2 regions of the Bacillus halotolerans genome follow, and region 1 is predicted to be linked to the other one. Evidence: predicted binding sites of a transcription regulator. Region 1 holds the regulator's gene; the other holds the start of a gene.
The links. Region 1 encodes NrdR, which represses ribonucleotide reductase genes. Its sites were predicted from a motif close to AACACNATATATNGTGTT; they were not measured.
Positions count from the first base shown of each region.

Region 2: the regulator NrdR is predicted to act here: its motif matches at 4,983-5,000, upstream of nrdI (class Ib ribonucleoside-diphosphate reductase assembly flavoprotein NrdI).

Region 1 is NZ_CP029364.1:3,315,491-3,330,413, reverse strand. It holds gene dnaI (primosomal protein DnaI) at 1-111, opposite strand, end outside; gene dnaB (replicative helicase loading/DNA remodeling protein DnaB) at 139-1,560, opposite strand; gene nrdR (transcriptional regulator NrdR) at 1,674-2,132, opposite strand; gene speD (adenosylmethionine decarboxylase) at 2,405-2,785, opposite strand; gene DIC78_RS17070 (glyceraldehyde-3-phosphate dehydrogenase) at 3,023-4,045, opposite strand; gene DIC78_RS17065 (winged helix-turn-helix transcriptional regulator) at 4,252-4,632, opposite strand; gene DIC78_RS17060 (MFS transporter) at 4,816-6,006, shown strand; gene DIC78_RS17055 (aldo/keto reductase) at 6,031-6,873, shown strand; gene coaE (dephospho-CoA kinase) at 6,909-7,502, opposite strand; gene ytaF (sporulation membrane protein YtaF) at 7,518-8,150, opposite strand; gene mutM (DNA-formamidopyrimidine glycosylase) at 8,322-9,149, opposite strand; gene polA (DNA polymerase I) at 9,174-11,816, opposite strand; gene pnpS (two-component system histidine kinase PnpS) at 12,060-13,799, opposite strand; gene phoP (two-component system response regulator PhoP) at 13,792-14,514, opposite strand; gene mdh (malate dehydrogenase) at 14,741-14,923, opposite strand, start outside.
Region 2 is NZ_CP029364.1:98,659-113,581, reverse strand. It holds gene ebrA (multidrug efflux SMR transporter subunit EbrA) at 1-149, opposite strand, end outside; gene DIC78_RS00655 (hypothetical protein) at 306-563, opposite strand; gene DIC78_RS00650 (YmaF family protein) at 690-1,067, shown strand; gene miaA (tRNA (adenosine(37)-N6)-dimethylallyltransferase MiaA) at 1,168-2,112, shown strand; gene hfq (RNA chaperone Hfq) at 2,152-2,373, shown strand; gene amyS (alpha-amylase) at 2,541-4,115, shown strand; gene DIC78_RS00630 (YmzC family protein) at 4,227-4,499, shown strand; gene DIC78_RS00625 (hypothetical protein) at 4,581-4,811, shown strand; gene nrdI (class Ib ribonucleoside-diphosphate reductase assembly flavoprotein NrdI) at 5,044-5,436, shown strand; gene nrdE (class 1b ribonucleoside-diphosphate reductase subunit alpha) at 5,396-7,498, shown strand; gene nrdF (class 1b ribonucleoside-diphosphate reductase subunit beta) at 7,516-8,505, shown strand; gene DIC78_RS00605 (hypothetical protein) at 8,555-9,175, shown strand; gene DIC78_RS00600 (N-acetylmuramoyl-L-alanine amidase) at 9,241-10,008, opposite strand; gene spoVK (stage V sporulation protein K) at 11,197-12,165, shown strand; gene hflX (GTPase HflX) at 12,296-13,558, shown strand; gene DIC78_RS00580 (methionine gamma-lyase family protein) at 13,576-14,841, shown strand.

The DNA of each region.
Region 1 (14,923 bases):
AAATGCCTGAACGTCTTGATCCTTCATCACTTTTTCCTTCATTTGTTCAAGACGCTTTTGGAAATCCGGTCTGCCGGTTACGCCCTGCAGGGAACGGCTGATTGGTTCCATGTATTACTTCACCCCGCATCTCTGCTCTTAATAGGCAGAGTATTTTTTCAGTTTTTTCATTTCTTCCATCATCTTTTTCTTCTGTTCTTCCAAGTCCTGTTCATGCAGCATTTGCTGTCCGGTTTCAGAATCGGAAGCCGTTTTCTTTTCTTTCATCCAGTCAGGAAGTTTTTCTTCGCGAATCACTTTTTGATTTCGTTTAGAAGATTGGCTCGTTTTCCCTTCAGCCCATTCGAGATACTGGCGGTTTTCTTCTATGGCAAGCTTCATCGCTTCTCTGACCGTTTTGACTTTTTTGCGCGCCCAATGGGAGGCAATTTTTTGTATATAATTTTTCGACAGCTTCATGTCGGTTTTCAGCATGACGTAATAAATCAATACATTTGTGACGCCTGGCTCCAGCTTCTGTTCAAACATAATTTCTTCTATAATTTTTAGATCTGCTTTTGACGGTTCGGTTCCGTCCGCGATATCCTGAAGAAGCTTTTTCGGTGAGATGACCTCCAGCAATGCGATCAGCTCACTATCCAGCGAATCCTCTTCTGCCGCTTTTCCGCCTTCACGCAGATGTACCGGCTGTGTTTTCTCCACTAAGTCCGGCAGCTGTCCGTTCCTCTCGATTTGGTACCAGTCGCTTGCTGCTTTTCTTAAAGCTTCGGTGGTAATCACTTCATGCTCATCGATCGCGCTCATGACGACATTTTGCATCTGCAAAGGATCAATGCCGTACAAATAAGAAAGCTTTTTAATCGTTTCCCGCACCTGCTGTGTCATTGCTTTTCTTGGAATCATCGTCTCCGAAAGCCCCGCTAAAAACAAATCAAAATCGAACACATCCTCTGTAACGGTATAGGACGGAGCCTGTCCGACAGTTGTATACTCCCTTCCCGTCGCAAGTCTCACCGTTTCCTCCATATCGGATGTGAGCTTCCATTCACTCGGCTGCAGTGATTCAAACGCATGATTAAACGGCCTTGTAATTTCTTTGGCGTCTTCTGAAATCGCCGGATGCGTAAAAAATTGTTTTAACTGCTGATATTTTGTTTTTCCGACTCTGTTATACAGGAAAACGTTCAGCATGCCGTCTTCGAAAAATTCATTCGGCCGCAGCGGCGGCAGCAGTTCATATATAAAGAGGCGCTCCTGCCGCTCGGATTCTTTCATATATACTTTTAGCAATCCGATGCCCTCGAGCTTCCCCTGTTCCTGATGGATCGTTTTCAAATTGGACTGGGTCATTCCCATCAGCTGTCTATGTGTGGATTCTCCGCCCCACAGACGGTTTTGTTCAAGTTCTCCCCACAATGTCATATAAAGAGAGAATGCAACAGGGCCGATTAAGGGCTGGTACAGTTGTGTAATAATTTGTCTGTCAATATCCTGCAGCATTGATTTGCTTTTCACCACATAAGGGTCTACAGGCAGTACATCTTTCCAGTAGTCAGCCATACATTCTCAAACCTTCCGATTATGTTTCTACCTCTCATTTTACACCGTTTCGAATATCTATCAAATGCCAATTTTGCACATGAGAAAAGAGCTAGAAGAATCCTTTTAGCTCTTTAACGCTCTTTCTTTATTAAATCTTTTAATTCATCGATAAAGACATTAATATCTTTAAACTGCCTATAGACGGACGCGAACCGCACGTATGCGACTTCATCAACCTTAGCCAGGCGATCCATGACCATTTCTCCGACGAACTCGCTTTTCACTTCGGAACAGCCTTGATTGCGCAGTTCTTTTTCAATGTCAAAACACATATCTTCCAGCGTTTTGAGTGAAACAGGCCTTTTTTCACATGCTTTAATAAGGCCGCGCAGCATTTTTTCCCTGCTGAATTCCTCTCGCACGCCTTCTTTTTTTACAACGATGAGCGGGGTTTCCTCCACTTTCTCAAAGGTAGTAAAGCGGTAATGGCAGGCTTCGCATTCCCGTCTTCTGCGAATGGATTTTCCGTCATCCACAGGCCGTGAATCGAGGACTCGCGTTCCGTTATGCTGGCATGAAGGACATTTCAATAAAATCAGCTCCCAACTATTTCGTTCCCTGCAATGTATATTCGGCAGCCTCCGGCTATAAGTGTTGTGACAGGCATCTGTCGGGAGAGCCGTTGTTTAGGCTGTGTCTAACAGCATCAGGCGGTTTATGACATATCTCTTTCTTATTTTACAAAAAAAACGGAAAAAGAAAAAGCTAGCCGCCCCTGTTTGTTCATAAAAATAAAAGGAGCATAAGCTAAAAAGCGCGTAACGGCTTTCTAGCTCCAGCTCCCTTTGTGTTCGTGTTTACTTTATAGTACTTTCGCTTGCGCCTGTTTAATCTGCACAGGGCCCATTCCTCTTGGTATTTCAATGTTTTCTCTTGTATCAGCATGTAATGCCTCTGCAATGTAGTCAGCAGCGACATTAGGATCTAAGTCTCCACAAGTATAAACATCAATGCTTGCATATCCGTGCTCAGGAAAACTGTGAATCGTTAAATGTGATTCAGAAATAATAACGACTCCGCTTACGCCCTGCGGTGCAAATTTGTGAAATGCAACCTCGCGCACCTCAGCTCCTGATTTTAAAGCAGCATTTACAAACGTTTTTTCAATAAAATCCATGTCATTCAGCTTATCAAAATCGCATCCCCATAGCTCGGAGATAACGTGACGCCCCATTGTTTCCATAGTCATGGACCCCCCTTAACAAGAATTAAAAAGTGAAGTTCCAACAACTGGGTCGGCTATTTACCACGGGGGAAAGTTAGTCCGGAGAGGTCCTAACCCTTTAAGTAATCCCGAAACAGTCTCAAGCAAGAAGTTCACGAAAAATAGTATACTGTGTTTAAGTCTAATTTGCAAGAAGCGTTTTTTCAGAAATATGCTGTTAAGGGTTTTTTCTTAAATTGTGTCCATGACCTTATTCTATACAGCAGATGGATGTTTCATTCGTGCCGCCACATGGCGGATGAGATCAACTACTCTGCATGAGTAGCCCCATTCATTGTCATACCATGCGAGAACCTTTACTTTCCTGTCTTCCATCACCATTGTCGTAAGCCCGTCAATAACCGCCGAATGCGGATTCGTATTATAATCTGTCGACACGAGCGGTTCATCCGAATAATCAAGCACTCCGTACATTGACGTTTTGGCAGCCTGTTTGAATGCTTCGTTTACCTCTTCTGCCGTTACATCCGTTTTCAAGTCGACAACAAGATCAACTAATGAGACGTTCGGTACAGGGACACGCAATGCGAGACCGTGAAGTTTTCCTTTCAGGTGAGGCAGAACAAGCGAAAGCGCCTTTGCCGCTCCTGTTGTCGTCGGAATGATGGATTCACCGCATGCCCGGGCGCGGCGCAAATCTTTGTGCGGATTATCAATATTTTTTTGATCGTTCGTATAAGCGTGCACTGTCGTCATTAGACCGCTCTCAATGCCAAATTCATCATCAAGCACTTTCACAACCGGTGCAAGGCAATTTGTCGTGCATGACGCGTTTGAAATAATGACGTGGCGTTCAGCATCAAATTGGTCTTCATTAACACCCATCACAATGGTAACGTCTTCATTTTTCCCCGGAGCGGTCAGAATGACTTTTTTCGCGCCCGCTTCAATATGTCCCATCGCTTTTTCTTTTGAATTAAACTTCCCTGTTGCTTCAACGACAATGTCAATATCATATTCCCGCCAAGGCAGCTGTTGCGGATCACGGCTGTTTAACAAGAGTACTTTTTTTCCATTCACAATCAGACTGTCTTCTCCAGCCTCAACCTCTTTGTCGTACCGTCTGTGATTTGTGTCATACTTTATTAAATGAGCCAGCGTTTCAGCCGAATAGCTGGCGTTAATAGCCACTACTTGAATTTGATCGTCTAACATTGCTTTTCTAAAGACCATTCTTCCGATTCTTCCAAACCCGTTTATCGCTACTTTTACCTTCACGTTGGTCACCCCTCATCAATTATGTCATTCTAAATTGTTGTCATCTGAAATTAGTATAACACATTAAAAAGAATTCGCCAGTACATATTGATAAAAATCAACGATTATAACGCTAATTTATGATGTATCATACGTTTTCTTGCACACAATATGAGGATAAAGAATCAAAAAAGCAGCCAGCGCTGCGCACTGCCTGCTTTATTTTCTTATGATTCCTGTTTCAATTTATCATTGAGCACACTTTCTTCTAATACAGAGAAAGTATCGCCGTATACCTTGTTGATATGATTTGCTCCCCAATCGCAGAGCATATCTAAAATGCCTTCTAAGCTGCGGCCGTATTCACTCAGTTCGTATTCCACTTTAGGAGGAACCTGATTGTACACGATACGGTTAATGACACCGTCAGCTTCCAGCTCACGCAGCTGCTGGGTCAGCATTTTTTGAGTGATATTCGGCATTAAACGCTTTAACTCACTTGTTCGTTTTTTTCCGTGTGTCAGGTGGCATAAAATCACGCATTTCCATTTCCCGCCTATTACTTCAAGAGTCGCTTCAACTGAAATGTTATATTTTTTCTTCTCCATGCGGTTCACTCTCCTTACAGGCACCAAAAAGTGACTATAGCACTTAAAAGTACGTACTTTTCTTTTTTGATGATATCTTTCATAATCACATTTGCCGGCTGAATTGAATCTGCTCTTTTATTTATATAGCTTGTTCGGCAGAATTTCAATCATACAACACATAACAGAAAAGGAGGAACTTGAATGACTTCAGCCAATAAAAGCAGCATTCCTGCACTTCTGGCTCTCGCCATTAGTGCATTCGCGATAGGGACAACTGAATTTATCAGCGTCGGCCTTTTGCCGTTAATATCTGATGATTTACACATTCCTGTAACAACAGCAGGATTGACCGTTTCGCTATACGCACTGGGTGTTACGTTCGGCGCGCCTATTTTAACGTCATTAACCTCAAGCATGTCACGAAAGACGCTATTGCTTTGGATCATGATCATTTTTATCGCCGGGAATACGATGGCCGCGTCGGCCTCAAGCATCGGGATTCTTTTAACAGCACGTGTGATATCCGCTTTTTCACACGGTGTGTTTATGTCGATCGGCTCGACGATCGCAGCTGATCTTGTCCCTGAAAATAAAAGGGCGAGTGCGATTTCCATTATGTTTACAGGACTCACCGTCGCAACAGTAACCGGAGTTCCTTTCGGCACGTTTATCGGCCAACAGCTCGGCTGGCGGTTTGCCTTTATGGTTATTATCGCCGTCGGCATTATCGCTGTCATTGCAAATGGCATTCTTGTCCCTTCCAATTTACGAAAAGGGACGAAAACAACGATGCGGGATCAATTGAAGCTTGTGACAAACGGCCGTTTACTGCTTTTATTTGTCATAACAGCTTTAGGATACGGAGGAACATTTGTTGTGTTCACTTACCTGTCTCCCCTGCTTCAGGAAGTGACGGGCTTTAAGGCCGGCACTGTAGCCATTATCCTGCTCGTATACGGAATTGCCATTGCCATCGGCAATATGATTGGCGGGAAACTGTCCAATCGAAATCCGATCGCCGCGCTGTTTTATATGTTTATCGTACAGGCGCTCGTCCTGTTTACGCTAACATTTACGGCTCCTTATAAAATTGCTGGCCTCATTACGATTCTCTTTATGGGCTTGCTGGCCTTTATGAATGTGCCCGGCCTGCAAGTATATGTCGTCATGCTGGCTGAACGTTTTGTACCGAGCGCAGTAGACGTAGCATCCGCGATTAATATTGCAGCATTTAACGCAGGAATTGCCCTAGGATCTTTTTTGGGAGGCGTGATTACCGATTCCATCGGGCTGATTCATACCGCGTGGATTGGAGCTTTAATGGTAGCAGGAGCCGTCATCTTAACAGGCTGGAGCCGCCTTCTGGAAAAACAGGATCGGCAGGCAGCCTAACATTTCAATAAGGAGGAAACAAACATGACAACACATTTACAAGCAGCAGCAACACTTCATAACGGGGTGAAAATGCCGCGGTTCGGCCTCGGTGTATTCCAAGTGGAAGAAGGATCAGAACTCGTCAATGCGGTGAAAACCGCCATTGTTCAAGGTTACCGCAGTATTGATACTGCCGCAATCTACGGAAATGAAGCGGGAGTTGGGGAAGGCTTGCGGCAAGGAATTGAAGAAGCCGGCATCTCCAGAGAGGATCTATTTGTCACATCAAAAGTGTGGAATGCGGATTTAGGGTATGAGGAAACATTGGCGGCATTTGAAACAAGCCTGTCAAAACTCGGTTTGGAATATTTAGATCTATACCTCATTCACTGGCCTGTGGAAGGCAAATATAAAGAAGCTTGGAGAGCACTTGAAACACTGTATAAAGAAGGCCGTGTCAAAGCGATCGGAGTGAGCAATTTCCAAATCCACCACCTGAAGGATCTGCTGAAGGATGCTGAAATGAAGCCTATGATCAACCAAGTGGAATTCCACCCGCGCCTCACGCAAAAAGAGCTGATGGCTTATTGCAAGAAGCAAGGCATTCAAATGGAAGCATGGTCACCTTTAATGCAGGGACAATTGCTTGATCATCCCGAACTGACAGACATTGCAAAATCATATAACAAATCAGTCGCGCAAATCATTTTACGCTGGGATTTACAGCACGGTGTCATCACCATTCCTAAATCAACAAAGGAACATCGAATTAAAGCGAACGCGAACATATTTGATTTTGAATTATCACAGGATGACATGAACCGAATTGATGCGTTAAATGAAAATCTGCGCGTCGGTCCTGATCCGGACAATTTTGATTTTTAATCACAAAAACACCGTTCATAATGAACGGTGTTTTGTTATGCCCAGCAGCTGAGAATTTCCTCAAGCTGCTGTTTTGTCTCTTCGAGTGTGCCGCTATTGTCTATTACGTTATCCGCTCTTGACACTTTTTCCTCTAATGGAATTTGGGAGCGGATCCGGCTAAGCGCTTCTTCCTCCGTTAATTGGTTGCGCTTGGTCAGGCGTTCAAGCTGAAGCTCTTTTGTCACACTGACCACAATAATTTTATCCACTAAAGACTCCAATTTGCTTTCGAACAAAAGCGGGATATCTAATACTACAAATGTCTCCTGATTTGCAATGGACTCATTACGCCGCTTGAGCATTTCCTCTCTGACCGCAGGATGAACAATTGAATTCAAAGCAAGACGCTTCTGTTCATTTGTAAAGACCAGCGCCCCAAGCTTTCTTCTGTCTATATCACCATTTTCGAGCAGAATGTCTTCACCAAATTCGTCAATGATCTGCCGGTAGGCCGGCATCCCTTTTTCTACCGCTTGTTTTGCAATGATATCCGCATCTATGACAGTGATTCCTTTATCTATCAGCATATTGGCAACCGTACTTTTGCCGCTTGCTATTCCTCCCGTTAAACCAATGACTAAGGTCAAGAGATCCACTCCTTTTTACAATTTCCAGAGCCCGATCGTGATCAGCAGAAGCCCCGGCAAAAACGCCATTTTATCGATCCATCTCCATTTAGACAGAATATGGCCGGCATTGATGCCGACTGACACAAACAGCGAACTCATAATCGCGACGGTTATGCTCATCGCAATGGGAGAAAAACCGAGAATGGCAGCTCCCATACCTGCTCCGAAGGCATCAATCGACAGGGCGAATCCCAATAACACCGCTTCAATCCCATTAATCACACCAGATTTGTCGATATCCGCACTCATCGGTTTTCTCAAAATGTGGATCACAATGCCCAATGACCGAACCTCTAAATTAAGCAGCGTTTTTTCATGCAATAAGTAGTCTTTGTCTTTTGCCGGCCTGAAAAATTGATATAAAACCCACACGCCGATTCCAACCAATATTAACCCGCCGAGCTTCTCAGTCACATACACGGGAAAAAACTTGGTGAGAAAGCTTCCGATCAGCATGGATATAAACATAACAGTGCCGGAACAGAAGGCAATGACAATTATGGCTTTTAGCGGTATCTTCATTTTTCGCAATCCATACGTAAATCCGACTGAAAAACTGTCCAAGCTGACAGCTAACGCCAGCAGCAGTATAGAAACCATTTGCATATCCGTTTCTTCCTTTCTGTTGGTGCTCTTGTATCAGATGTTAAATGCCCGGAGATTCATCACAATCATGTATATGGAAAAGTGAAAAATCCGTGTTTCCGAAAAACGGCACTTCCTCTATTACAGAGTTACTGATATATGCACCGACAGCTTGGACGATGAAGCATTCCTCTATTTTTTCTGGCACTTGGCGCAAAAATGTGTGCCTCTGCCTCCGACGACAATTTTGGTAATCATGGTGCCGCAATTTTTGCAGGGCTCATCTTTTTTCCCGTACACAAAATGCTGCAGCTGAAACATTCCGATTTCTCCTTGGGAATTGATATACGACCGGACAGTGCTTCCACCGGCATCAATCGCTTCCTGAAGGGTATTTTTAATTTCAGCATGAAGTTTTTTGATTTTTTTATCTGATAGCTGGTTTGCCTTTGTCTCGGGATGGACGCCCGCTCTGAACAGAGCCTCGTCCACATAAATGTTCCCGAGTCCGACGACCGTTTTCTGATCCAGAAGAGCGGTTTTGACAGCTCGGTTTGTTTTCGCGAGCCGTGCTTTCAAATACGCACTCGTAAATTCTTCTGCATCCGGTTCGGGTCCGAGCTGAGAAAGCGGCAGCTCTCCTGCTTCCTCTCCCGGTTTAAATAAATGCATGGTTCCGAATTTCCGAACGTCCCTGTAACGCAGCTGGGTTCCGTCCGTCATCGTAAATATGACATGCACGTGTTTATCGTCCGGCTCCTCCTCTTGGTGAAGCCCGTACTTTCCTTCCATACGAAGGTGGGAGACCATGACATAATGATCCAAGTTAAACAGTAAAAACTTTCCCCGTCTTCCGATGGACTGGATGGTTTCTCCTGCTAAGTTTCGCGCAAATTCCTCCGGTTCGGCAGGCCGTTTGATGATATTCGGCCATCTGATCTCTACCGATTTGATTGTTTTTCCTCTTACAAGCCCGGTCAGAGTGCGCCGGACGGTTTCAACCTCTGGTAATTCCGGCACATCCATCACTTCCTTTTTCTCTGTTTATTTCGCATCGTACCAGGATGGGCCTGAAGCAAAGTCCACTTTTAACGGCACATCTAATGCTAGCGCATGCTCCATCACTTCTGGAACAAGCTTTTCAAGTATTTCAATTTCTTCCTTCGGTGCTTCAAAAATCAATTCATCGTGTACTTGCAGCAGCAATCTAGTCTTCAGCTGCTTTTCTTTCAGCTTGGCTGCCATATCAATCATGGCTTTTTTAATAATATCCGCGGCACTTCCTTGAATTGGCGTATTCATTGCCGTCCGCTCCGCAAAGCTGCGGATATTAAAGTTTCGGCTCGTCAATTCAGGGATGTAGCGGCGGCGATGCAGCAGCGTGGTTACGTAGCCTTTTTGCTTCGCGTCCTGCACCGAGTCCTCCATATACGCTTTGACGCCCTGGAAGCTTTGCAAATATCGGTCGATGAATGCCCCGGCTTCTTTCCGCGTAATGCCGAGATTCTGTGAAAGCCCGTAATCACTGATGCCGTATACGATTCCGAAGTTGACCGCTTTCGCCTGGCGTCTCATCGCCGATGTCACTTCATCCTCAGCGACATGGAACACATCCATTGCTGTTTTTGTATGAATATCCATGTCGTTTGTAAAGGCTTCGATCAAATTTTCATCCTTTGAAATGTGAGCAAGCACCCGCAGCTCGATTTGCGAGTAATCAGCCGCAAAAATGAGCCAGTCTTTTTCAGACGGAACAAAGGCCTGGCGGATCTTGCGCCCTTCCTCAAGCCTGATCGGTATGTTTTGCAGGTTCGGATCGGTCGAGCTGAGGCGCCCTGTTTGCGTTAAGGCTTGGTTAAAGCGCGTATGCACCTTGTGTGTATCTTTTCTTGTCACCTTTAAAAGCCCTTCGATGTATGTCGATTGCAGCTTCCCGATTTGTCTGTACTGCAAAATATAGTCAACAATATCATGTTTGTCAGCCAGCTTTTCAAGCACATCAGCAGACGTTGAATAGCCTGTTTTCGTTTTCTTCACAACTGGCAGGCCGATCTTTTCAAACAGGATGACGCCGAGCTGTTTAGGAGAATTGATATTAAACGACTCTCCCGCAATATCATGAATTTTTTCTTCATATTCCTTCAGCTTGGCGCCCAGTTCTTCTCCCATTCGTTTTAAGCGGTCAACATCAACCTTTACGCCGGTTGACTCCATTTCTCCGAGAATAAGCGCCAGCGGCATTTCCAGCTCCTCAAACAATTCAAGCTGATCGTTGTTCTCCAGCTCCTGAACGAGCTTTTCCCGGAGGCTTTGAATGGCTAAAGCCTTTCTGACGAGATGCTCAGACAGTTCGACTTCTGCCGGCACTGCGCGTTTTGCTCCCTTGCCGTAAACTGATTCATCGCTTGAAACGATATGCAAGCCGTAATCCTTAGCCACACTGGCAACGTCGTCATACGAATTGCCCGGATTAATGATATAAGCGGCAAGAAGCGTATCAAACTCCGCACCTTTCAGCTCAATGCCCTGCCAGCGCAAAGCCACGACAGCCCGCTTGCTGTCAAAGACCCATTTTTTCTGATCGTCATTTTCCACCCATTCTTTAAACACAGCAGACTCGACAGCAACGTCTTTTGGAATAAAGTAGGCTCCCGTTTCGTTCACTATCGAAAAACCGAGAATCGGCACTTCATGATAATTATCACCAATCTGTTCAACGACAAATGCAGATGGAGAAACCAATATATCGCTAGTCACGTCGGTGACTGTTTTGACATCAATTTCTTCTAACGACTGATCCTGCTCCGCCTCTACACCGTCTTCCCCGAGCCGTTCAAGAAGCGTATTGAACCCAAGGTCCTTAAAGATGGCAATGACCTGTTCACGATTAAAGCCTTGATATTCCAGACCCGAAACGGACACCTCAATCGGCGCATCGGTCATAATCGTCGCCAATTCCTTGCTCATCAAAGCCTGATCCTTAAATTCTTCCAGCTTTTCCTTGAGTTTTTTTCCGCTTACCTCATCAATTGATTCGAGCAGCTTTTCAACAGAATGGAATTGCTTTAACAGCTTAATCGCGGTTTTTTCCCCGACACCAGGCACACCCGGGATGTTGTCAGAAGAATCCCCCATTAAACCCTTCATATCAATAATTTGGTCAGGCGTGAGCCCGTATTTCTCCTGGACATGCTCTGGTGTGTAAAACTCAACATCGGTAATTCCTTTTCTCGTAATGGCAACCGTCGTCTGATCTGTTGCCAGCTGTGTTAAATCCTTATCGCCCGAGAAAACCTTTACCTCAAAGCCGTCTTTTTCAGCCGATTTGGCGAGTGTGCCGATAATGTCGTCAGCTTCGTATTGTTCCAGTTCGTAACGGCTGATTTGATAGGCATCAAGCAGCTCGCGGATAAACGGCATTTGTTCTGAAAGCTCAGGCGGGGTTTTCTGTCTTCCGCCTTTATACTCTTTAAATGTGCCGTGACGAAACGTCGTTTTCCCGGCATCAAACGCAACCAGCATATGCGTCGGCTTTTCATCCTCAAGCATTTTCATCAAAATCATCGCAAAACCGTAAACCGCATTTGTATGAATTCCTTTATCATTGCTTAACAGCGGCAATGCGAAAAACGCCCGGTAAGCCAGACTGTTTCCGTCTACAAGCACTAATTTTTTTCGTTCCGTCATTCAATATCCTCCTAAGAAGCAGCAGCTTCCATTCATCTCATAATAATAGTCTTTAGCTTCTCTTATTTTAACAAAGTTCAATTTGAAAGGAAAATACGCGAACCGATGAGAACACACAAAAAAGGACGGGAACACAAAAAGGTTCCCGCCGTCAAAATTGGCTCCTTGGATGAAGGGGTTCTACTACATCCTACCAGCATAGGTTTAACAGTGCATGAAGATATTGTTAAAGCTTTGTAAACATTAAACAGGCTTTTCAGCAGCCCGCTTCAGCGTCACTGTAAACACAGTGCCTCTGCCCGGCTCGCTTGTCACATCGATTTTGCCTTCATGAGCCTCTATTAAATGCTTTACAATCGCAAGACCGAGACCGGTCCCGCCTGAGTTTCTGCTTCTGTCTTTATCAACGCGGTAAAACCGTTCAAAGATGCGGGAAATTTCTTCTTTCTGGATGCCAATCCCGGTATCGGAAACTTCAATTTGAATCTCTGTTTCTCCCGGTTTGACATTGATAGCTACCGAACCCTTCTCCGGTGTATAGGTTAATGCATTGTTTACGAGATTCAAAAACACCTGTTTCAGCCGGTGCGGGTCGCCCGCTACATAGAGAGGGTCTTTCGGAACGTTCAGCTGTAAAGAGATACCTCTCTCCGTCGCTTTATGCTTAAGCAGCGTTTCAATATCAGCCAGCATTTTTGCTGCATCGAACGTTTCGATGCTGAGCGTAAAGTTTTGCTGCTCAATCTTAGAAAGATCAAGCAAATCCTGCACCAATGACTGAAGCCTTTTGCTTTCCTTTAAAATAATCGAGAGAAATTCTGAAAGCGCCTCTTTATCCTCCATTGCCCCGTCTAATAGCGTTTCCGTAAACCCTTTGATCGATGTAATCGGCGTTTTCAGCTCGTGGGAAACATTGGCCACAAAATCTTTTCTCATCTGCTCTAATTTTTTCGTTTCTGTCATGTCATGAAAAACGAGCACAATCCCTTTCCATTCATCATCCGGCCCCATAATAGGAACGCCGTCCACTTCAAAATAACGCCTTTCAATTTTGATTGGAAGCCTTAATAGCTTGCATTTCTTCGTCTCAGTCATAAAAATCTCTTCGACAAGCTGGATCACTTCTTCATGTTCAAATGCATCATGGTAAAGACGGCGCAGCATCTGATTCGGATTGACATGAAACTGCTTCGCGTAAGACCTGTTGACGAGATTGATAAAGCCTCTTCCATCAATCATAATCAGCCCGGAGCCGATGTTTTCAATGACAGTCAGCAGGCGGTCGCGCTGCATTTCCTGCGTCCTCGTCATTTCCATCAGATCAACGGCAAGGCTGTTCATGGCCCGGCCAAGCTTGTCAGAACGCCTGATATAACCGCCGTATGTACGGGCATCGTAATTCCCCTTGGACAGCTCTGTTGCCATGTTTGTGGCTGCTTCAATAGATCTTTTGTAGCGAGAGGTCATATTAGAATAAAAGAAAACAATAATAATAAAAGCGGTACAAAGACTGGCCGTCAGCATGCCCCACATCTCGCCATTCAGACCCGAGCTTTCTTCACGGGAAGTAAGCAGCACATACCCCGTTTTTTCGCCTTTGCTCCTAAGCGAAAGCCCATAATAAAGCATGTTCTCCTCTTTCGCGAGAACTCCCTCATGACCGGAGACAAGCGCCTGAATCTGTGAAGAATCCGCCGCGCTGCCGTCAGACCCGTACAGCACCTTTCCTTCTGTATCGATCACGGACGCTTCTACATCAAGCGCACTGCCTGCATCTTTAATGACTTTCTCATTTGCCTGGTCATTCAGATTGCCGGCATCAAGCAGCGAAGCCATGTATTTGGCTTCCTTTTCAATGTGTTCCTCCGATTTTTTTTGATCAGAAGATTCAAAGAGCTGCTGTAAAAACAGCCCGAGTACACTAAACACCACAATCATACAGACAACGAGCACAGAAAAAAGGCGCACACGATATTTAATCATTCATTTTTGGCTCCTCCAATTTATACCCCAATCCCCTAATGGTTTTAATATAGATCGGTTTTTTTGTATTCGTTTCAATTTTGTCTCGAAGATGACTGATATGCACATCAACAATTCTCGTATCTCCGGCAAAATCGTAGTTCCAGACAGCACTTAAAAGCAAATCTCTCGTCAGCACTCTGCCTTTATGTCTGCCTAAATACAAAAGCAGCTCAAATTCTTTCGGTGTCAGCTCAAGCTGATTTTCTTTAAAATAAGCTTCATAATGATCGGGCAGAATCTTCAAATCGCCGATAACAATTTGTCCTTCTGTTTCCTCGTTTTTCATATCATTAGAGGGCGCAGCCATTTCAGAACGCCTTAAAATAGCTTTTACTCTTGCATTGACTTCTCGAGGGCTGAACGGCTTGGTCATATAATCATCAGCACCAAGCTCAAGCCCTAATACTTTGTCAAATTCTTCATCCTTCGCTGTCAGCATCAAAATAGGAAACATGAGTTTTTGCTGTCTCAGCTGCTTGCATACTTCAATTCCATCCAGCTTTGGAAGCATCACATCAAGCACAATTAAATCAGGATTTTCTGTTTCCGCCCTTTTGAGTGCTTCTTCTCCATCCGAAGCAGTAATAACCTCATAGCCTGATCGCTCCAAATTGTACTGCAAAAGTGTAACGATAGATTCTTCATCATCCACAACTAAAATTTTCTTGTTCATGCTGTGCCTCCAGTATCTTAATTCCCCGACATCCTATTTCTCTATTTTATGTCATCTTACCATGTTTCATGATTTTATTTTAACGAAAGCCGGACATTCCGACAATTCGCCTTTTACATCATTTTAAAAGAAAAATACAAGAGGCAGCTGAGGAATATGAGGAAACGCTTTCATTTTGTAATAAAAAGAGAAAGGCTTCGATTAAACCAGCCTTTCTCTTTTTATTTTAGGATAATACTTTCATCACATTTTTGACAGATTCAACTGATTTATTCAGCTGTTCTTTCTCGTATTCTGTCAATTCAAGCTCAATGATTTGTTCAAGCCCGTTTCCGCCGACAATTGTAGGAACACCAAGGTAGATGCCTTCATAGCCGTATTCTCCTTCAAGATAAGCAATTGTAGGAAG
Region 2 (14,923 bases), 940 kb from region 1:
AGCGACAGCATATAAAAGGCAAGGGAATAACCAATCACGACCAATGCGCTCGGCTTCCACTTTTTGAAGCCATCAGACACTTTCAGCATGGCCGCTCCGATTGATTCTGAGCATATGGCAATTGTGAGGAATAAATAACCGATCATCATCGTAATCCTCCTCACTCAAAATATGATAAATGTAAGTTAATGAAAAGATCATCAGCTAGAAAAATATTAGTGCAAACCTATGTATGAGTCAAGAGATTCATTTCAACTCAGATTCGGGGGATAAAAAAGACCCCTTTTATAAGGGGTCTGCCGGGTTTAGTAGTAATACGGGTACGGGGGATAAGGATACCCGCCATAAAAATAAGGGTTAAATAAAGCACTTCCTACAAGTCCGCCTACCAGCCCGCCAAAAAAAGGTCCTCCGTAAAATCCAAACGGCCGTCCAAAGCCATAGCCATAGCCAAACCCAGGTCTTCCAAATCCAAAACCTGGCCGTCCAAACCCGTAGCCGAACCCTGGTCTGCCAAAGATTCTTGCATCATTTTCGTCAATGAAATATTCCACTTCGTTCATTTTTTCTTTCCTCCAATAATAAAGTGTAGATGATGCAGTGTATTCAGCCTACCCAAATTTGATTGGGCGTTCAGCTGAAAAAGAAGGAGAGTGAATTGATTGGGCCTGTATCAGTCTGACTGGGCCATGGCGCCGCCTCACGTACATGCTTATCGTGCTAAAACAACCAGTGAACAGGGGCATTATCATATCATTGAAGGTTTTACTCAGCCGGCAAACGGAACGAATACGGATCGCCATACACACTACTTCACTGGGATTACTTCGTTTGAAAATGGTCATTTCCACCGCTATTACGGGATCTCGGGCCCTGCCATTCCCAGGGCTGACGGCACACATTATCACAAAATTGAAGAAAACACTTATCTCGCTTATAACGAGCCGATTCAGATCCGTTACGGAGGCGTAGTGTACGATCCCCGAAATAACAGCAGAAAAACGCATCGCCATCATTTGAAAGGCAAGACACGGGAAATTGTCGGAAATGAGCCTCTTGGCTGGTAGAAGAAATGTTTACTGCTGCAAAAAAAGGGCAAAATGGATAGGTGGTTATATATGATGAGTGCTATAATAGGGGGAGATTTGTAAAAGAGAGTGATACATAGTGAAAAATAACAAACAGCCCGTTGTCATATTAGTCGGACCAACGGCAGTGGGGAAAACCAATTTAAGCATTCAGCTTGCTAAGGCTTTGAACGCGGAAATTATCAGCGGGGATTCCATGCAGGTTTATAAAGGAATGGACATCGGGACAGCTAAAATCTCTGAACAGGAGACAGAAGGTGTGCCGCATCATCTGATTGACATTCTAGACCCGGCAGATTCTTTTTCCACCGCGGATTATCAAGGCTTGGTCAGAAATAAAATCAGCGAAATCGCAAAAAAAGGAAAGCTTCCGATGATTGTAGGCGGTACGGGGCTTTACATTCAATCCGTCCTTTACGATTATACCTTTACGGACGAGGCGAACGATCCGGCGTTTCGGGAAGAAATGCAGAAGGCTGCGTCGCAGGAGGGGGCTGAATTCCTTCATGCTAAGCTGGCTGCGGCTGATCCGGAGGCAGCAAAAGCGATTCATCCGAATAATACAAGAAGAGTGATTCGCGCACTGGAGATTTTACATACATCTGGTAAAACGATGTCGCAGCATTTAAAAGAGCAAAAGCGGGAGCTGCTGTACAATGCTGTATTAATCGGGCTTACAATGGACAGAGACACGCTTTACGACAGGATTAATCAGCGAGTCGATCTGATGATGGAAGCCGGACTTCTTCCGGAAGTGAAACAGCTCTACGACCGAAAATTGAGAGACTGTCAATCGATACAGGCGATCGGCTACAAGGAGCTGTACGCATATTTTGACGGATTTGTGACACTTTCTGAGGCTGTCGAGCAATTAAAACAAAACTCCAGACGGTATGCGAAACGCCAGCTGACGTGGTTTCGCAACAAAATGCCGGTTGACTGGTTCGATATGACCCCGCCTGTTGATATGGAGCTGAAAAAAAAGGAAATTTTCACACATATAGCAGGAAAACTGCAACTTTAATCGAAACTGTATGATATAGAGAATCAAGGAGGACGAAACATGAAACCGATTAATATTCAGGATCAGTTTTTGAATCAAATCCGCAAAGAAAATACGTATGTCACTGTTTTTTTACTGAACGGCTTTCAATTGCGCGGCCAGGTGAAAGGCTTTGATAACTTTACCGTATTGCTAGAATCGGAAGGTAAGCAGCAGCTTATATATAAACATGCGATCTCGACTTTTGCACCGCAAAAAAACGTCCAGCTTGAATTAGAATAGACCATAAAGATAAAACGAAATAGAAAAACCTCGGGCTTTCAGCCCGAGGTTTTTTGTGTCGCAGAAATTCCTATAGAGATTACAAAAAATATAGGAAATTGGTTATTTGTGTAAAACCCCTATTGTTGTACAATGATTTGTGATCATGCTGGAAAGGGGAGAGGAGAATGATTCACAAACGAAAACGTGCCATATCATGCGGTCTGGTGTTTTTCTTAACATTGCTGTTTGTCACGCTGCCGGTATCTAAAACTTGGGCTGCAAGCGTAAATGGCACGCTGATGCAGTACTTTGAATGGTACCTGCCTAATGACGGACAACATTGGAAACGCTTGCAAGAAGATGCGGGGCATTTATCTGAAATTGGAATCACTGCTGTATGGATTCCGCCTGCATACAAAGGAACGAGTCAATCTGACAATGGATATGGCCCATATGATTTGTACGATTTAGGAGAATTTCAGCAAAAAGGGACGATGCGCACAAAATACGGCACAAAACCGGAGCTTCAGTCAGCGATCAGCTCCCTGCATTCGCAAAACATTCAAGTATACGGTGATGTTGTTTTGAATCATAAGGCAGGCGCGGATGCAACGGAAGATGTAACCGCGGTCGAAGTGAATCCAAACGATAGAAATCAGGAAACATCAGGAGAGTATCAAATAAAAGCATGGACAGGCTTTCATTACCCGGGCCGCGGAAGCACGTACAGCGATTTTAAGTGGCATTGGTACCATTTCGACGGAGCGGATTGGGACGAATCCCGAAAGCTGAACCGCATCTATAAGTTTCGAGGGGATGGAAAGGCATGGGATTGGGAAGTATCAAGGGAAAACGGCAACTACGATTATTTGATGTATGCAGACGTTGACTATGATCATCCGGATGTTGTCGCAGAAACGAAAAGATGGGGTACCTGGTATGCAAACGAGCTTCAACTCGACGGTTTTCGGCTCGACGCTGTTAAACATATTAAATTTTCTTTTCTGAGTGATTGGGTAAAGGCAGTCAGACAATCAACAGGAAAGGAAATGTTTACAGTTGCAGAGTATTGGCAAAATAACCTGAACGAGCTCGAAAACTATTTGAATAAAACTGATTTTAAGCAATCTGTTTTTGATGTCCCGCTTCACTATCATTTGCAGGCTGCATCCTCACAGGGGGGCGGCTATGATATGAGACATTTGCTGGATGGCACTGTCGTATCGAAGCATCCGATGCAAGCGGTAACATTTGTGGAAAATCATGATACACAGCCGGGGCAATCATTGGAGTCGACTGTACAAACATGGTTTAAGCCCCTCGCTTATGCCTTCATTTTAACAAGAGAGGCTGGTTACCCGCAGGTTTTCTATGGAGATATGTATGGAACAAAGGGTTCATCGTCAAGGGAAATTCCGTCGCTCAAAAATAAAATAGAACCCATTTTAAAAGCGCGTAAACATTATGCATACGGGACCCAGCATGATTATTTTGACCATGAGGATGTGATTGGCTGGACGAGGGAAGGTGATCAATCGGCCGCCCAATCAGGATTGGCTGCATTAATCACAGACGGTCCTGGCGGGTCAAAGAGGATGTACGTCGGAAAGCAAAATGCCGGCGAGGCATGGTATGACATTACTGGGAACCGCTCCGATCCTGTTACAATTCATTCTGATGGATGGGGAGAGTTTCATGTAAACGGAGGTTCAGTATCCATTTATGTACAGAAGCAAGAAAGGGAGGGGCTAAAAGGCTAACACAGCAGCCTCTCTTGTTTTTTATCTTGCGTGGTCTTTTTTATAATGAGAACATAAGAAGGGGGAAAGTGTATATAATGTAAAAAATTTGAACGTGAGAGGAGTGAACGAATGTTTTCTGAATCTGAAGCGGAGTTGAGACGAATCAGAATTGCACTTGTCTGGATTGCTGTGTTCTTATTGTTTGGTGCGTGCGGGAGAGATGAAACAGTGATTGAAACAGATAGCGGAAATTCTTATGAAACGCCCCAGCCAAGTTCATTTCCGCTCGAAAATAATCATTTTGGAATCGTAAATGACGGCAATATAGAAATTTATGAGTATAATGAGGCTGATAACAAGGTAAAGCTTAAAAAAGCGTTTCCGTCTGATGAGCTTGAATAAAATTCACAAGCATGGAATTTTACAAAGCAGACGCAGATCGCTAAACTGAATACTGACACAGAACATACAGAGGGTGAAATGATGAAGCATAAGATTATTGTCAATCACTGGGAAGAAATCTGTGAAGACGATTCCTGCTATGAATATGGAACGAGTATTATTGTTAATGGAAAAGAATTAATCAGAGAAGCCTCAATTATAAGCGCGTTGAAGGCAGTTTTAGAAGAAATCGGCGCTGATGCAGAAATAGAAGAAACAGTCGAAAGCGAAAAATGCTGTGACAGTATAAGAAAAAAAAATCTAGACTACTAAGCAGTTTTTTTTCATGTTATGATATACATCGGCTTAAAAACGACACTTCGAGTAGGATGAGAGATGATTCTCGTTCTGCTCTCTTTTTTGGGCCCTGATGAGGGTGCCAGAGAGAAAATATGAATTTTTTATTAAAACGAATCTATATATTGTGTTTTTACCAGAGGGTAGTATACTATATATAGTGTTAGTGGTTGAGAGATTCATATTTTTTGATAGGTCGTGATAAAACGTGGTACAAATCATATTTGATTCAAAAACAGGGAATGTTCAGCGCTTTGTGAATAAAATAGACTTTCAGCAAATACGCAAGGTGGACGAAATTGACCACCTGGACACTCCGTTTGTTTTGGTCACCTACACGACAAACTTCGGCCAGGTACCGGCATCAACACAATCATTTCTCGAAAAATACGCCCATCTCTTATTAGGGGTCGCTGCGAGCGGCAATAAAGTATGGGGCGATAACTTTGCGAAAAGCGCCGATACCATTTCAAGACAATATCAGGTGCCGATTTTGCACAAATTTGAACTCAGCGGCACATCTAAAGACGTTGAATTGTTTACTCAGGAGGTAGAAAGAGTTGTCACAAAATCAAGTGCCAAAATGGATCCAGTTAAATAACGAAATCATGATCCAAAAAGATGGAAAATTCCAGTTTGATAAGGATAAAGAGGCTGTACATAGCTATTTTGTAGATTATATCAATCAAAACACAGTATTCTTTCACGATTTAAAAGAGAAGCTGGATTATTTGATTGAAAATCAATACTATGAAGAAGAATTTTTAAGCCTTTATTCTTTTGAAGACATTAAAGAAGTGTTTAAGACAGCTTACGCTAAGAAGTTTCGTTTTCCTTCCTTCATGAGTGCATTTAAATTCTATAATGACTATGCTTTGAAAACGAATGACAAGAAAAAAATCCTCGAGCGTTATGAGGACCGGATCTCAATTGTTGCGCTGTTCTTCGCAAACGGCGACACTGAGAAAGCAAAAGAATATGTCAACCTGATGATCAATCAGGAATATCAGCCGAGCACACCGACATTCTTGAACGCTGGCAGAAAACGCCGCGGAGAACTGGTGAGCTGCTTCTTGCTCGAAGTCAATGATTCATTAAATGATATTTCAAGAGCGATCGATATCTCCATGCAGCTTTCTAAACTGGGCGGCGGGGTTTCTCTTAACCTGTCCAAGCTTCGCGCGAAAGGTGAAGCCATCAAAGATGTTGAAAATGCCACAAAAGGTGTTGTAGGCGTCATGAAGCTTCTTGATAACGCGTTCCGTTATGCTGACCAAATGGGACAAAGACAAGGATCTGGTGCGGCGTATTTAAACATTTTCCACCGCGATATCAATGATTTTCTCGATACGAAAAAGATTTCTGCCGACGAGGATGTGCGCGTCAAAACACTTTCTATCGGTGTAGTCATTCCGGACAAGTTCGTTGAGCTTGCGCGTGAGGACAAAGCGGCTTATGTATTCTATCCGCATACCATCTATAAAGAGTACGGACAGCACATGGACGAAATGGACATGAATGAAATGTACGATAAGTTTGTCGACAACCCTAGGGTGAAAAAAGAGAAAATCAACCCGCGGAAATTGCTCGAAAAACTGGCGGTGCTTCGTTCTGAATCAGGCTATCCATACATCATGTTCCAGGATAATGTCAACAAAGTACATGCGAATAACCATATTTCAAAGGTGAAATTTTCTAATCTTTGCTCTGAAGTGCTGCAGGCATCTCAGGTTTCTTCTTACACTGACTACGATGTAGAAGATGAAATCGGTTTGGATATTTCCTGCAACCTGGGATCGCTTAACATTCTCAACGTGATGGAGCACAAATCGATTGAAAAGACTGTTAAGCTTGCGACTGATTCCTTAACTCACGTATCTGAAACGACTGATATCCGTAATGCACCTGCTGTAAGACGGGCAAACAAAGCGATGAAATCAATCGGTCTCGGCGCTATGAACCTTCACGGATACCTTGCGCAAAACGGCATCGCGTATGAAAGTCCAGAAGCGCGCGACTTTGCGAACACATTCTTTATGATGGTGAACTTCTACTCTATCCAGCGTTCTGCAGAGATCGCAAAAGAGAAGGGCGAGACGTTTGATCAATATGAAGGATCAACCTATGCAACTGGTGAATACTTCGATAAATACGTTTCAACTGATTTCTCGCCGAAATACGAAAAAATCGCAAATCTGTTTGAAGGTATGCATATCCCGACGACAGAGGACTGGAAACAATTAAAAGCATTTGTGGCTGAACACGGCATGTATCACAGCTACAGATTATGCATTGCGCCGACAGGCTCGATTTCATACGTTCAGTCAAGCACGGCATCTGTCATGCCGATTATGGAACGGATTGAAGAAAGAACATACGGCAACTCAAAAACGTACTACCCAATGCCTGGGCTTGCATCTAATAACTGGTTCTTCTACAAAGAAGCCTATGATATGGATATGTTCAAAGTCGTAGATATGATCGCGACAATCCAGCAGCACGTTGATCAGGGAATCAGCTTTACATTGTTCCTAAAAGATACAATGACGACTCGTGATTTAAACCGGATTGATTTGTATGCACATCACAGAGGAATTAAAACCATTTACTATGCAAGAACGAAAGATACTGGGCAAGACAGCTGCCTTTCTTGTGTTGTTTGATTAAAGGAGAGTTTATAGTGACGAAAATTTATGACGCAGCAAACTGGTCAAAGCATGAAGACGACTTTACCCAAATGTTCTATAACCAAAATGTGAAACAGTTCTGGCTTCCGGAAGAGATTGCTTTAAACGGCGATCTCCTCACTTGGAAGTACCTCGGGAAAAACGAGCAAGACACGTATATGAAGGTACTGGCCGGATTGACTCTTCTTGATACAGAGCAGGGAAATACAGGAATGCCGATCGTGGCTGAACACGTAGACGGCCACCAGCGGAAAGCCGTGCTGAATTTTATGGCGATGATGGAGAACGCCGTTCACGCAAAATCGTACTCTAATATTTTCATGACACTGGCACCGACTGAAACGATTAATGAAGTATTCGAATGGGTCAAACAAAACAAATTTTTGCAGAAAAAAGCGCAAATCATCGTCGGACTCTACAAAGCGATTAAAAAAGATGACGAGATTTCACTGTTCAAAGCAATGGTTGCATCTGTGTATTTAGAAAGCTTCCTATTCTATAGCGGTTTCTATTATCCGTTATATTTCTACGGACAAGGAAAACTGATGCAAAGCGGTGAAATTATCAACCTGATCCTTCGTGATGAAGCGATTCACGGTGTTTATGTCGGACTTCTCGCTCAAGAAATCTACAATAAGCAGACAGAAGAGACAAAAGCAGAGCTTCGCGAATTTGCCATTGACCTTTTGAATGAGCTTTATGAGAATGAGCTTGAGTATACCGAGGACTTATACGATCAAGTCGGACTCTCCCACGATGTCAAGAAGTTCATCCGCTATAATGCGAATAAAGCGCTGATGAACCTTGGATTTGATCCGTACTTTGAAGAGGAAGACATTAATCCGATCGTTTTAAACGGATTAAATACAAAGACAAAATCACATGACTTCTTCTCCATGAAGGGGAACGGGTACAAGAAAGCGACCGTTGAGCCGATCAAAGACGATGACTTTTTCTTTGATGATGAAAAAGAGCAGATATAATATCTGCTCTTTTCGGCTTGAAGGTGGAAATAGGAGGAATGCAGTAATCATGGGAAAAATGGACGAAATCATTTTGGTCGCTCCGCGCGATGAAGTATTTAAAAAAGAAAAATTGACTTTTCAAGGCGTAAACAGTGAAGATGCCCGAGTAGCAGAAATTATGGCTCAAATTGAGGCGGCCTATTCTGAAATGAGAAGGGGAGACGCAGAAGAAGATCCTCATTATAAGCAGCCGATTCCTTATGTCGTCATTAAACGCGAGGATGAAGTTTTCCTTTATGAGCGGCTGGCTGGCGGCGGAGAATCACGTCTTCACAATAAGCTTTCTCTTGGCTTCGGCGGCCATATGAATCATATTGAAGGAGCCGCTTCCTTTGCCGAGGTCTTAAAGCTGAACACAGACCGGGAGCTTGATGAAGAACTGCAAATCGAAGAAGAGGATAAGCAGGCCATTGTCACATTAGGTTTGATAAATGATGATGACAACAGTGTCGGCAAAGTGCATATCGGTATTCTATCTGCGCTTCAATTAAAGCCAGGCTCACATGTGGAAGTCAAAGAGAAAGATCAAATTGCGGGTAAATGGATGAAAATTTCTGAACTAAAACAAACAGACATTTATAACCGTCTGGAAACATGGTCGCAATTCGTGGTTGACATTCTTGAATAAAAAAACCCGGTTTCTCATGAAGAGGAACCGGGTTTTTTTATCAGGAATGCTCGTCCGCAGCAGTATTATGATTCTAGGAAGACCATAGCGTCAAACCCGGTATTCTCAGCTCTGGCAGCAAGGGCATCGGCATTATCTTTGGAAGAAAAAGCGCCGATCTGAACCTTATATAATCCGTCCTTTAAGAGCACAATGGCGTCAAAGCCCTTAGACTCTGCGCTGCTTGCAAGATTGTCCGCATTTGCTTTAACCTTAAAAGCCCCGATTTGAACCTTATATAACCCTGAGTCGGATGTTTTCTGAAGGCTGAAGGCTTGCTCTAACCCGTTTGCATGTCCTCTTGCCAAGCTTTGAATAAAACTGCTCGTTTTAAGCTTGTTCGCATCTGTAACCGTATCAATAAAACCGTTTTCCGTAAGCAGGGCAGGCATTGAGGATTCCCTTAATACGTGGAAGTTTGCTGTTTTTTTACCGCGATCGGAAAAGTCGACAGCTTGTATGACTTCAGAGTGAATCTCCGATTGGTAAGTCGTTGTCGGTGCTCCGACTCCCGGATAAATGTAGCTTTCGAAACCTGTTCCGCCCCCGGAATTAATGTGAATGGATAAAAAGAAATCGGCTCCCCAGTTATTTGCAGCATTTGTCCGGTCGCTTAAGCTGACATATTGGTCGCTTGTCCGGCTCAGCAGCACAGAAACACCCTCATACTCATTCGTCAATATAGTGCGTAAAGCTAAAGCAATTTGCAAGGTTAACGTTTTTTCTTGGAGACCATTGCCTGTTGCGCCTGGATCGGACCCGCCATGACCTGGATCAATAAAAATTTTAACCATTCTCCATCACCTCATTACAGGATATGAAAAAAGACGGCTTCTGCTTGTACGATTATCATCCGGCAGAAAAATGAGGAAATAACCCCTGTTACCCGAAAAATTATTTCTCGGGAAAGCGCACAATTCAACAGGATGCGACAGGAAGGTTGCTAAAAGTTTGTCTTTTAGTCGGTTTAATAAAGGTGGTTATTCAATCAAATTCAGCAGAAAGCGGAGGGGTATCTCTGTAAATGATGCTGACATACACAACGGTCTCCATGCTGCTTCAGTCTTTTTGACTGTGGTTTGGGAGGTCAGTCAGAACGTACTCAATGGAAATAACATTCAGACATTCTTTTTGTTTCCTATTAATATCACTCACTCTTGGTTGCATGGGTTAACGTTTATACTCACTCTTTTCCTCGGTGCCATTATTTTCTCTCCAGGTCTTCATCTGATTATTGGCATTTGTATTTGAAGAAGTATGGGGATTTGACATCATCCTTAGTCACCGCTTTTCTCTCAGGAAAGTTGATTTCCCGGGTGTTTACCCGGGTTTGTTCCAAAAAGTTGCTGGCTTTTATACATCACCCAAAAATCCTCTTTCTCTGAGCCGAAAATTGGTTTAGATATCGTTGCGAAAAGAAGAATACAGCAATTTCTTCATCATGTAAATACTGAGCATAAAACGACGATTCTTCTCACCTCCCATCAAATTGATGACGTTGAACGTTTATGTAAACGAATCATCCTGATTGAGGAGGGAGAAATCAAATTCGACGGACCGAAAGAAAAGCTGTCACAATTGACGAACAGTAAGAGAAGCTCAGCTGTTGAAGTAGACGCCGTTCATGCAGACTGGGGTTTACTTTCATGTCAACCTACTGAAGTGAAAGGGAAGTATATCTGATAATTCACAAATTCCTCAGCTCATCACAAGCATATCTGCGCATTGAAAATATCCTAACTGAGGTTTACATCGAAGAAATATCACTTTCATAGCTAATTGTTCTAACAAATTTGCTGAAAATAAAATCTCTTGGTTTGTCCACCCTGTGTTCGTGAATACAATAAGAAATAAAGTATTTCTCGGGAAAGCGCAGGATTCCCCATTGTTCCCGAAAAAAAGCATTTGTTTCGACACATGATAGGCGTTTGTCACATAAGGCATACGCTTGAATATCATATAGAGAGAACTGAGAGGTGAAAATGTTGGAGCGCGCTGTGACTTATAAAAACAACGGACAGATCAACATTATTCTTAACGGACAAAAGCAGGTGCTGACAAACGCTGAGGCAGAGGCGGAATATCAAGCGGCTTTGCAAAAAAACGAAGCTAAGCACGGCATTTTGAAGGAAATAGAAAAAGAGATGAACACACTGGTTGGAATGGAGGAAATGAAACGAAACATTAAGGAAATATACGCTTGGATTTTTGTCAATCAAAAACGTGCGGAACAGGGCTTGAAGGTGGGAAAGCAAGCGCTGCATATGATGTTTAAAGGGAATCCGGGAACTGGGAAAACGACAGTTGCACGGCTTATCGGCCGGCTGTTCTTTGAAATGAACGTACTGTCAAAAGGCCACCTGATCGAAGCGGAACGTGCTGACTTGGTCGGGGAATACATTGGCCACACCGCCCAAAAGACGAGGGATTTAATCAAAAAGTCATTAGGCGGCATTTTGTTTATAGACGAAGCCTATTCCCTTGCAAGGGGCGGCGAAAAGGACTTCGGGAAAGAAGCGATCGACACGCTTGTCAAGCATATGGAAGACAAACAGCATGAATTCATTTTAATTCTTGCCGGATATTCACGGGAAATGGAGCATTTTTTATCATTGAATCCCGGTCTCCAATCCAGATTTCCCATCTCCATCGATTTCCCGGATTATTCCGTCAATCAGCTTATGGAAATTGCGAAACGGATGATCGCAGAGCGGGAATACCAGCTCAGTCAGGAAGCTGAATGGAAATTAAAGGATTACTTAATGACAGTCAAAAGCACAACAAGTCCCATTAAATTCAGCAATGGCCGTTTTGTCAGAAATGTCATAGAAAAATCGATCAGAGCGCAAGCCATGAGACTTCTAATGGGCGACCAATACTTAAAAAGCGATTTGATGACCATTAAAAGCCAAGATCTTTCAATTAAAGAAGATACCGCTGGCTCGATATAGACCTCTTCCTGTGAGAGGTCTTTTTTTCTAATGTATTTCTTGTTTTCACAGCAATCGATTTGTGGTATACACATGCAGGGTTTGGTATGATAATACTACTGCCCAATATGCAATAGAAAGGAACATCCATTTGAACGAACAAGAAACAAGACAGGAAAAGGCCATTTTAGTCGGATGTCAGCTGCCGCATATCACAGATGAGCATTTTGAAAATTCCATGGAAGAGCTTGCATCACTGACAAAAACAGCAGATGGAACAGTATTGACCAGCGTCACGCAAAAACGAAACCGGGCTGACGCAGCTACATATATAGGAAAAGGGAAGGTTGAAGAGCTGAAGACGCTCGTTGAAGAGCTTGAAGCCGATCTTCTTATTTTTAATGATGAACTGTCACCAAGCCAGCTAAAGTCCTTGGCAACTGCGATTGAAGTAAAAATCATCGACCGCACGCAATTGATATTAGATATTTTTGCGAAAAGAGCAAGAACAAGAGAAGGAAAGCTTCAAATCGAGTTGGCTCAGCTCCAGTATGCTCTCCCGCGTCTGACTGGACAGGGGATCAACCTTTCCCGGCAAGGCGGAGGGATCGGCGCGAGAGGACCGGGGGAAACAAAACTGGAGACCGATCGCCGCCATATTAGAAATCGCATTCATGAAATTAACACGCAGTTATCCGCTGTCATTCGCCATAGAAGCCGCTACCGGGAAAGAAGAAAGAAAAACGGTGTGCTGCAAATCGCTCTTGTCGGGTATACGAACGCGGGGAAATCAACGTGGTTTAACCGCCTGACAAGCGCTGACAGCTATGAAGAAGACCTTCTGTTTGCCACGCTGGACCCTATGACCAGAAAAATGGTGCTGCCAAGCGGCTACAGCGTGCTCCTGTCAGATACGGTCGGATTTATTCAAGATCTTCCGACGACACTGATCGCTGCATTCCGCTCAACGCTTGAAGAAGTAAAAGAAGCGGATGTGATTCTGCATCTGATTGATTCCTCAAATGAGGAGTACACAGGGCACGAAAAAACGGTGCTTCGCTTGCTGGAAGAGCTTGAAGCAGATGATATCCCGGTGCTGACGGCTTATAACAAACGCGATCAAAAGCTGCCTGACTTTATCCCGTCCGTTGGAAAGAATCATATCATGGTCAGTGCAAGATTTGAGGAGGATGCTGAAAAGTTTAAGGAAGCCATCCAGCGTTATTTGCGCCAAGAACTGTTAACGCCTTTTGAAGCGCAGGTACCGGCAAGTGAGGGCAAGCTTCTCTCCAGAATCAAATCCGAAACGATGGTTGACCGTTTTCATTTTAATGAAGAAAACGAACAGTACGACATATCGGGATATGTACAAGAAGAGCAAAGTATCATCGGTGAATTGAAGAAGTATATGTAAGAAGGGAATACAAGGACATGTTCGAAACTTTAACACACGGAGATTTATTAAAAAAAACAGCAATGGAAGTGGAAACGGAAATTGCCGGCGTTCATAAACAAATAGAAGAAATCAGTGAACGCAATGAATGGCGAGTGCTTCAAAGCTATAGAAAACACAAGGTGAGCGACACTCATTTTACGCCGTCTACAGGATACGGCTATGATGACATCGGAAGAGATACACTTGAAAGCATTTATGCAGAAGTGTTTGGGGGCGAAGCCGGGCTTGTCAGGCCTCAAATTATATCAGGCACACATGCGATTTCCATTGCTTTATTCGGTGTCCTCAGACCGGGGGACGAGCTGCTTTATATCACAGGCAAGCCGTATGATACGTTAGAAGAAATTGTCGGCGTCAGAGGCGGAGAAAATTCTGGATCGCTAAAGGATTTTCAAATCGGTTACAATGCGGTTGAACTGACTGAAGACGGAAAAATAGATTACGATGCTGTCGCTGCAGCTATCAATCCGAAGACAAAGGTGATCGGCATTCAGCGCTCAAAAGGATATGCCAATCGTCCTTCTTTCTTAATTAGTGAAATCAAAGAAATGATCCGCTTTGTAAAAGAAATCAATGAAAATCTTATCGTATTTGTGGACAACTGTTACGGAGAATTTGTAGAAGAGCTGGAACCTTGCCATGTAGGCGCCGATCTCATGGCGGGATCTCTTATTAAAAATCCGGGAGGCGGTCTTGCCAAAACAGGCGGGTACCTCGTTGGAAAATCTGAATGGATCGAGGCTTGTTCATACCGAATGACTTCACCGGGCATCGGCCGGGAAGCCGGAGCGTCTCTTTACTCGCTCCAGGAAATGTATCAAGGCTTCTTTTTGGCGCCTCACGTTGTGTCACAAAGCTTAAAGGGAGCGGTGTTTACAGCGAGATTCCTTGAAAAACTGGGCTTCACTTCAAACCCGAAATGGGATGCGAAAAGAACAGATTTGATACAATCCGTTGAGTTTTCCGACAGAGAAAAGATGATTGCCTTTTGCCAGGCCATTCAATATGCATCGCCGATCAATGCCCACGTGACGCCTTATCCAGCCTACATGCCGGGATACGAAGATGATGTGATTATGGCAGCGGGCACATTTATACAAGGAGCAAGCATTGAATTATCAGCTGATGGCCCTATCCGCCCGCCATATGTAGCGTATGTCCAGGGAGGATTAACCTATGCGCATGTGAAAAATGCCATATGCAGTGCAGTGGATTCTTTAATGGATAAGAAATTAATTTGAATAGTTTAAAATTTTCACTGAATTTCATGTTAAGAATCCTTACATGTTATTGACACAAAATATAACATCACCTATAATGAAA